Regions from separate parts of the Bradyrhizobium sp. USDA 4011 genome, predicted to be linked through region 2. Evidence: riboswitches for the same ligand, from Rfam matches in the RefSeq annotation. Region 2 holds a riboswitch; the other holds the start of a gene.
What was found. Region 2 has a riboswitch for cobalamin ahead of metE (5-methyltetrahydropteroyltriglutamate--homocysteine S-methyltransferase). Riboswitches for the same ligand answer to the same signal wherever they lie in the genome.
Positions count from the first base shown of each region.

Region 1: another riboswitch for cobalamin. It lies ahead of ACVW1C_RS05690 (DUF1636 family protein); the one in region 2 lies ahead of metE (5-methyltetrahydropteroyltriglutamate--homocysteine S-methyltransferase).

Region 1 is NZ_JBSSGG010000001.1:1,184,928-1,189,621, forward strand. It holds partial or broken gene cobN (cobaltochelatase subunit CobN) at 1-1,633, opposite strand, end outside; gene cobW (cobalamin biosynthesis protein CobW) at 1,633-2,667, opposite strand; gene ACVW1C_RS05690 (DUF1636 family protein) at 2,664-3,038, opposite strand; cobalamin riboswitch at 3,132-3,347, opposite strand; gene cobO (cob(I)yrinic acid a,c-diamide adenosyltransferase) at 3,384-4,037, shown strand; gene ACVW1C_RS05700 (cobyric acid synthase) at 4,049-4,694, shown strand, end outside.
Region 2 is NZ_JBSSGG010000001.1:5,944,456-5,949,149, reverse strand. It holds gene ACVW1C_RS28040 (ribonucleoside-diphosphate reductase subunit alpha) at 1-2,048, opposite strand, end outside; cobalamin riboswitch at 2,163-2,373, opposite strand; cobalamin riboswitch at 2,495-2,695, shown strand; gene metE (5-methyltetrahydropteroyltriglutamate--homocysteine S-methyltransferase) at 2,810-4,694, shown strand, end outside.

The DNA of each region.
Region 1 (4,694 bases), 4.8 Mb from region 2:
ATGACAGCGCAACCGACTTGCCGGGCAGCCATTCCAGCGTTCCATGCGCGCCCATATGGACGACGGCATCGATGCCCTGCTGCCTGAGCCACAGATAGAACGCGACATAGGCATGGCGCGGCGTGCGCGAGAGATCGTGATAGTCGGCATCGCGCTGGCCGACCTCACCGCGTTCCGGCTGAACCGCGATGATCGACTTGCCGCTCGGGATCGCCGCGAAATGAAACGCGCCGTCGCGGCAATCGGGATCATCCTCCGGCGCGCCCCATGCGCGTGAAAGATCGTCCTGGAGCTGCTGCGGAAGGCTGGACATCGCCGCGCGATATTCGGCCACGCCCCACGTCAACGTCCGGCGCAAAAGAACATTGCCCACGGACCCCACTGGCGTGAGATCAAAGCCTGCGGCCGCAAGATCGGTCAGCAACACCTCCAGCGAGGCAAGCGCATCAAGACCAACGGCATGCGCGATCTGATGCGGACGACCGGGATAGTTCGAGAGTACGAGCGCGAGCTGCTTCTCCTGCGGCGGCTTGCCGGCAAGCCGATGCCAGGCTGCCACGCGGGCAGCGACCGCTGCGACGCGCTCGGCATCCGGCCGATGCGCAAGATGCGCGAACTGCAGATCGGGATCGCGCTCACCGGGCGATTTGAAGCTCACGACACCTGTGAACAGGCGGCCGTCGACCTCCGGCAACACCACATGCATCGCGAGATCGCTGGGCGACAGGCCGCGCAGCGACAAGGCCCAATCCTCACGCTGCGCCGTCGACAGAGCGACCTGGAACACCGGGCACGATGCGGCATCGAACGGCGTCGTACCGTCGTCACCCGCCGCGGAGAACGCGGTCACGTTGACGATGGCGGCCGGGCTGCATTGCGCGAACTGAGCGCGCAGCCAATCGGCGGCGCCCGCCGCCTTCAACGAGGTGACGAACACGCCGTGGGCATCGAATCCCTTCGCGCGCAAGGCATCGATCAATGCATCGACCGGTGCCGTATCGCCGGCCGCCAGATAGGAGCGATAGAAAGTCACCAGCACAAGCGGCCGGCCATCCGATGCCGGCAGCGCCGCAACGGCACCGCGCCGCGAATCGTAGACGCCGATCTCGGGAAGATCGATCTCGCCGACGACCGGCCCGGCATAAAGGCCAGACGCCAGCGCCAGTTGCGCGATCACGGCCTGTGCGGCAACCGGGCCGCCCTTGTCGCACAGCACCTTGAGCCGCCGGAGCGTCGAGACCGGCAGCGTTGAAAATTCATCCAGCCGCAAATCGTCGCGGCCATCCGCCGGCAGCACCACCAGGGCGATGCCATGTTCCTTCGCCAGACGATGCACCGCGGCCAGCCCGTACGACCAATAGGGCTCGCCGCCGATCAGCCGCACCAGGATGCCGCGCGCCTGCGACAGCGTTCGCTCGATATAGGTATCGACCGACAGCGGGTGGCGCAGCTCCGCGAGATTGGCGAGCCGCAGCGACGGCAGCGCGGCGCGGCCCCGCCGCCAGCCGGCCGCGAACGCGGCGAGATCGCTGTCGGAAAACGACAACACCACGAGATCGGCCGGATCCTGGCCGAGGTCCCTTGGCGTCGCGGTCTCCTCAAGGCCGCGGCTCTCGCGGAAGACGACGTGCATCAGACACCTAGTCGCGCCCGGATCGCGGCTTCATCGATGTCGCCGTGTTCGCCGATCACGACGAGCTTCGACTGCCGCGCCCGCGCGCCCCAGGGCATGTCGAACTGATGCCTCACCCGCTCGCCGACCGATTGCACGAGCAACCGCATCGGCTTGCCTTCGACCGCGATATAGCCCTTGGCGCGCAGCACGTTCTGCTCGCGTGCCAGCCCCTTGATCGAGGCGACGAGCGCATCGACATCGGCGATCTCCGGAAGATCGATCACCACGGAATTGAAGTCGTTGTGCTCGTGGTCGTCCTCGCCGTCATGGTGGGACGGCCGGGACGCGAGGTCGTCCTCTGCCGCGGCTTCAAGACCGAGGATCACGCGGGCGTCGATGGCGCCGTCGACGATGGGCAACATCGGCACCTCGCGCGGCATCTCGGCCGCGATCACTGCCTTGGCCGCCTTGATGCCCTCGGCTCCGGCGAGATCGGCCTTGGTCAGCAGCACGATATCGGCACAGGCGATCTGGTCCTCGAACACTTCGGACAGCGGCGTCTCGTGATCGAGATTGTCGTCGGCCGCGCGCTGCGCATCCACCGCGGCGGGATCAGGCGCAAAGCGGCCGGCGGCAACGGCCTCCGCATCGGCCAGCGCGATCACGCCGTCGACCGTGATCCGCGAGCGGATCTCCGGCCAGTCGAACGCCTTCAGCAACGGCTTCGGCAGCGCGAGACCCGACGTCTCGATCACAATGTGATCGGGCCTCACAGGGCGCGCGAGCAACTGCTCCATGGCCGGGATGAAATCGTCGGCGACGGTGCAGCAGATGCAGCCATTGGCGAGCTCGACGATGTTCTCGGTCGGGCAATTGGCGTCGGCGCAGGACTTCAGGATCTCGCCGTCGACGCCTTCGCTGCCGAATTCGTTCACCAGCACCGCGAGCTTCTTGCCGTTGGCATTCCGGATCAGATGCTGAATCAACGTCGTCTTGCCGGACCCGAGAAAGCCGGTCACGACGGTGACCGGAACCTTGGCGAGCGTCATCATTCTGCGGCCTCCGGCACGACGGCGATGGGCGGAATGCGGGCAAGCGATTGCTTGCGAAAGATTTCCGGGCGGCTGCGCCACGGCACGATGCCGTCGGGCGCCGCGGCATAGGCGGAGGCGCCGGCGATCACATCCCCGGCATTGTCAGCGGACAGGCGGCCGTAGACATAGGACCATCGCCCCGGCGCGCTGAGTGCGACCGAGCAGCCCTGGCTGCAAGCCGACAGGCATTCGACCGGAACCAGATTGACGTCATCGGGCACGCCGGCCTCAACAAGCGCGGCATGCAGGCGCGCACCGGGCGCGAGGTCGCCTTCGGCCAGCGTCTGGCCGGCGCGACAGGTGATACAGACATGAAGTGTAACGCTCATCGCCCTTCCTGGATTGACTGCGGGAAGCGATGAGGCACACGAACCTGACGTGAGCAGGTTCGTTCCCCGTCGCGGAACACCCCGTCCGCCGGTCTCAAACACACTGCGTCGGCAGGTCTCCCGGCTTGCGGAGTAGGATTTCTCCCGTGATGCCCACCTTCCCGACTCCATCAGGGAATCAGTGGCTTGGGCATCTCTCCGGTCACGGTCGCGGGGGCGGCTGCGCTTCGGGCAAACCTTGCGGTCCAAGCCCTATCGCATTCCCTCTTCGCCTGTCGTAGGACAGGAACCAACGCATGGCCACCATTCGTCCTGGCCTCGCACTTGTCAAGCCGAAGGAACGTGATGATTTCTGATGGAAACGACGCTGACGATGGCGACGTCGGCACCGACCCTTCGCTGGATGCACGCCATGCGGCCAAAATGGCGAAAAAGAAGGTCGCCCGCGACAAGATCATGGCGACCAAGAGCGGTGAAAAGGGCCTGATCATCGTTCATACCGGCGCCGGCAAAGGAAAATCCTCCTCCGCCTTCGGCATGATCGTGCGCTGCGTGGCGCACGGCTTTCCCTGCGCCGTGGTGCAATTCATCAAGGGCGCCTGGGATACCGGCGAGCGCCGGCTGCTCACCAGGCATTTCGGCGATCTCTGTCAATTCCATGCGATGGGCGAAGGCTTTACCTGGGAGACGCAGGACCGCGCCCGCGACATCGCGGCGGCGCAGGCCGGCTGGGAAAAAGCCAAGCAGCTGATCGCGGATCCGAGCCTGCGGATGGTGGTGCTCGACGAGATCAACATCGCGCTTCGGTATGACTATCTGGCGATCGCCGATGTCGTCGAGTTCCTGACCACGTCGAAGCCGCCGATGACGCATGTCGTGCTCACCGGACGCAACGCCAAGGAGGAGCTGATCGAGATTGCCGACCTCGTCACCGAGATGACATTGGTGAAACATCCGTTCCGCTCCGGCATCAAGGCCCAGCCGGGCGTCGAGTTCTGACTGTCAGCACCATGGCGCGCGCATTGATGATCCAGGGAGCCGGCTCGGACGTGGGCAAGTCGCTCATCGTCGCCGGCCTCGCGCGTTCCGCGAGACGACGCGGCCTGCGCGTGCTGCCCTTCAAGCCGCAGAATATGTCCAACAACGCCGCCGTGACCGTCGACGGCGGCGAGATCGGGCGCGCGCAGGCGCTGCAAGCGCTTGCCGCCGGCGTCGAGCCGCACACCGACATGAACCCGGTGCTGCTGAAGCCCGAGACCGACCTCGGCGCCCAGGTCATCGTGCACGGCAAACGGATCGCGACCGCACGCGCGCGCGAATATGCCGCCATGAAGCCGTCGCTGATGGGCGCGGTGCTGGAGAGCTTTGGGCGCCTGAAACAGCGCGCCGACCTCGTGCTGGTCGAAGGCGCCGGCAGCCCCGCCGAGGTCAATCTGCGCAAGTCCGATATCGCCAACATGGGCTTTGCGCGCAAAGCTGGCGTGCCCGTGGTCTTGGTCGGCGACATCGACCGCGGCGGCGTGATCGCGCAGCTCGTCGGCATCCAGGCGGTGATCGATCCCGATGATGCCGCGATGATCCAGGGCTTTGTCATCAACAAATTCCGCGGCGATCCGACGTTGTTCGACGACGGCTACCGGCTGATCGAAGCCCGCA
Region 2 (4,694 bases):
GCCGCGTCCGACGCCACCGCGATCCGCAGCGCATGCAGCGCATCCTGGAAGCCCATCAGGCCGAGACCGACCGGGCGGTGCCGCAGATTGGAGCGGCGCGCCTCCGGGATGGTGTAGAAGTTGATGTCGATGACGTTGTCGAGCATCCGCATCGCGGTCGTCACTGTGGCCTTCAGCCTGGCGTCGTTGAGCTTGCCGTCCTGTATGTGGTTGGCGAGGTTGATCGAGCCGAGATTGCACACCGCAGTCTCGTCGTCAGACGTGTTCAGCGTGATCTCGGTGCAGAGGTTCGAGGAGTGGATCACGCCGGCATGGCGCTGCGGCGAGCGCAGATTGGACGGGTCCTTGAAGGTGATCCAGGGATGGCCGGTCTCGAACAGCATGGTCAGCATCTTGCGCCAGAGATCGACGGCGCGAATCTGCTTGAACACTCGCATCTCGCCGCGCGCGGCCTTGGCCTCGTAATGGGCGTAGCGTTCGGCGAACGGCTTGCCGTAGAGATCGTGCAGGTCCGGCGTCTCGTCGGGCGAGAACAGCGTCCACTCGCCGTCAGCCTCGACGCGCTGCATGAACAAATCGGGCACCCAGTTCGCGGTGTTCATATCGTGGGTGCGGCGGCGGTCATCGCCGGTGTTCTTGCGCAGATCGAGGAATTCCTCGATGTCGACGTGCCAGGTCTCGAGATAGGCGCAGACCGCGCCCTTGCGCTTGCCGCCCTGGTTCACCGCGATCGCGGTGTCGTTGGCGACCTTGAGGAACGGCACCACGCCCAGGCTCTCGCCATTGGTGCCTTTGATGTGCGCGCCGAGCCCGCGGACGCGGGTCCAGTCATTGCCGAGCCCGCCGGAATATTTCGCCAGCAGCGCGTTATCCTTGATCGACTTGAAGATGCCGTCGAGATCGTCAGCCACGGTGGTGAGGAAGCACGATGAGAGCTGCGGCCGCTGCGTGCCAGAATTGAACAGGGTCGGCGTCGAAGCCATGAAGTCGAACGACGACAAGAGATTGTAGAACTCGATCGCGCGCCCCTCGCGGTCGATCTCGCGCAGCACCAGACCCATCGCAACGCGCATGAAGAATGCCTGCGGCAGCTCGATGCGGTTGCCCCGAACGTGCAGGAAATAGCGGTCATACAGCGTTTGCAGCCCGAGGAACTGGAACGACAGATCGCGTTCCGGCTTCATCGCCGCCGCAAGCCGCGCCAGATCGAAGCGGCCGAGTTCGACATCGAGCAGTTCGGCCTTGATCCCGGTCTTGATATAGGCCGGGAAATACTCGGCATAGCGGCTCGCCATGTCGGCCTGCGAGGCGCTGGTCGGCATATCAAGCACATAGGACAACACCTCGGTGCGCAGCTTGTCGAGCAAGAGGCGCGCGCTGACATAGGTGTAGTTCGGCTCCTGCTCCACCAGGGTGCGCGCGGCCATCACGGAGGCGAGCGCCAGTTCATCCTGGCTGATGCCGTCATAGATGTTGCGCTGGGTCTCGGCGATCAGGGGCGCAGCATCGACGCCATCGAGGCCGGCGCAGGCCTCGTTGATGATCAGCGCCAGCCGGGCGTGGTCGAGCGGCACCTCGCTACCGTTCGGCAATGTGATGTGAATGGCCGGCCCGGCCACAGGCTGGGCCACCGCCCTCGCCGCGTCCTGCTCAGCGCGCTGCCTCGTGCGCTCCTCACGATACAGCACATAGGCGCGCGCCACCTTATGGTGCTCGCTCCGCATCAGCGCGAGCTCGACCTGGTCCTGCACGTCCTCGATGTGGAAGGTGCGACCTTCGCTCATGCGACGCGTCAGCGCACTGAGGACCTCGGCGGTGAGCTGCTCGACAACCTCATGGACGCGGCGCGATGCGGCGGCGGTGTGCCCCTCGACCGCCAGGAACGCCTTGGTCATCGCAACCGAGATCTTGCTGGCGTCGAATTTCGACACCGTGCCATTGCGGCGGATCACCTGCATCGGAGGAGCGGCCTCCGGCGCGGCAAGCACTTCCGGACGCAGCAGGATGAGTGGCGCTGGCTTTGTTTCGCGATCGAGAGAGAGTGACATCGTGCAGACCCCGTGACGTTTGTTGGGGCCGGATGTCAGGGGACGCTGCATCATCCCGGCGGCAACGCACCGGCATGGCTGTGCAAGCGACCGCCGGGACACCCCGCCCGTGGACGTAATTTCGGTGTTACGGCAGGTCTCCTGACTCGCAGGTCGTCGTCGCTCCCGTGTCTTCCCGATGCGGACGACGCATCAGTGACGTGATTTCGGGAACAACTCGCTGCTTACAGTTGCGGGGGCAGTGCCGGATTTTCGGTGAGATCACCGGCTTCCCTCTTAGCCACCATGCTTTGCGGCATGACGGACCGTAACAACTATATCTGGTGTGATTTGGCACACTGTGTCAATGGGTCGCCAGAAAATGCAGATGGCGCCTGTTGATGATGTGAACAATGTCGCTCGATCACACGTGATGCCGCCCGAGTTGACGGCCACGCGAAGTTGCCGATAAGTGGCGGCGTCGTGGTTCTCCGAGAGGCACTTTCTCCCGGAGCTAAGAGGGAAGCCGGTACAATGCCGGCGCTGCCCCCGCAACTGTAAGCGGCGAGTTGTCGTCCACTCAAAGCCACTGAGGCGAAAGCTTCGGGAAGGCCAGACGACAGCTAGGACCCGCGAGCCAGGAGACCTGCCTCGACAACATGAACGTCCTCGGGCGGGGTGTCCCGGTGGTGCGGTTGCGACCCCGCACGCGCTTTTCCCGCGTCTTGCGGAGTCCAGACGTGTCACTACGGCCTTTGCCCCCAACTTTTGGGGTTAAGCCAATGTCTTCCACATCTACCTCCTCACTTGCTGTTGCGACTCTCGGCACGCCGCGGATCGGTCCGCGCCGTGAACTCAAGCTTGCGCTGGAAAGCTTCTGGGCCGGCGCGACAAACGAAAAGACGCTGATCGAGACCGGCGTCGGTCTGCGCGCCGCCAACTGGGCACGCCAGAAAAAGCTCGGCGTCTCGGTGATCCCGTCGAACGACTTCTCGTTCTACGACCAGGTGCTCGATACCTCGGTGATGGTCGGCGCGATCCCGGCCATCTATGGCTGGAGCAGCGGCCCGGTGCCGCTTGCGACCTATTTTGCGATGGCGCGCGGCGCTGAAGGTAGCGCGCATGACGCGTCGTGCGGTCACGCGCACCATAGCCAAGGTCATGGCGTACCGGCGCAGGAGATGACCAAGTGGTTCGACACCAACTACCACTACATGGTGCCCGAACTCTCTGCAGATCAGCAGTTCCGCCTCGCCTCACGCAAGCCGATCGAGGAATATGAGGAAGCCAAGGCCCTCGGTTACCAGACCCGACCGGTGCTGGTCGGCCCGGTTACTTTCCTGAAACTCGCCAAGAGCAAGGACGCCGGCTTCGAACCGCTGTCGCTGCTGGACCGCCTGCTTCCGGTCTATATCGAGGTACTGCGCGAGCTTGCCCGCCGCGGCGCCGAATGGGCGCAGATCGACGAGCCCTGCCTGGCGCTCGATCTCGACGATACCGCCCACGATGCGCTGCGTCGCGCCTATGGCGAGATCGCCAAGGCGGTGCCGCAGATCAAGATCATGCTGGCGAGCTATTTCGGCAGCCTCGGCGCAAACCGCGACACTGCGTTCACGCTTCCCGTCGCCGGCCTGCATTTCGACTTGGTGCGCGCGCCCGAGCAGCTCGATGACCTCGCCCACCTGCCCGCTGAGCGCGTCGTCTCGCTCGGCGTGCTCGACGGCCGCAACACCTGGCGCGCCGATCTCAGCAAGCTGCTCAACCGACTGGAACCGGTCGTCGCGAAGCTCGGCAAGAACCGCGTGCAGATCGCGCCCTCCTGCTCGCTGCTGCACGTGCCGATCGATCTTGCCCTCGAAGCGAAGCTCGACGCCGAGGTCAAGAGCTGGCTCGCCTTCTCGGTGCAGAAGATGGAGGAACTGGCCGCGCTCGGCACCGCGCTTGCGAGCGGCCACAATTCGATCGCGCCGACGCTGAAGGCGTCCGACGCAGCTGCCGCTGCGCGCAAGACCTCGCCACGGATACACGACGCGAAGGTCGCACAGCGCATGGCTGGCATTGACACCGCGATGCGCGGCCGTGCCAGCTCCTTCGAGGAACGAACCGAAGTGCAGCGCGCGCGGTTCAATCTGCCGGCGTTCCCGACCACCACCATCGGCTCGTTCCCGCAGACGCCCGAGGTCCGCAAGTCGCGCGCCGCGCATGCCAAGGGCAGCCTGAGCGACGCCAGCTACAAGGCCTTCCTGCAGGAGCAGACGGCAGAGACTGTGCGCTGGCAGGAAGCCGTCGGCCTCGATGTGCTCGTGCATGGCGAGTTCGAGCGCAACGACATGGTGCAGTATTTCGGCGAGCAGCTCTCCGGCTTCGTATTCACCGAGCATGCCTGGGTGCAATCCTACGGCTCGCGCTACGTCCGGCCGCCGATCCTGTTCGGCGACGTGTCGCGCCCGAAGCCGATGACGGTCGAATGGTGGCAATACGCGCAGTCGCTGACCAAAAAGCCGATGAAGGCGATGCTGACCGGCCCGGTCACGATCCTAAATTGGTCATTCGTTCGCGACGACATCCCGCGCAGCGAAGCCTGCCGGCAGATCGCGCTTGCGATCCGCGACGAGGTCGCCGACCTCGAAGGTGCCGGCGCGGGCATGATCCAGATCGACGAGGCGG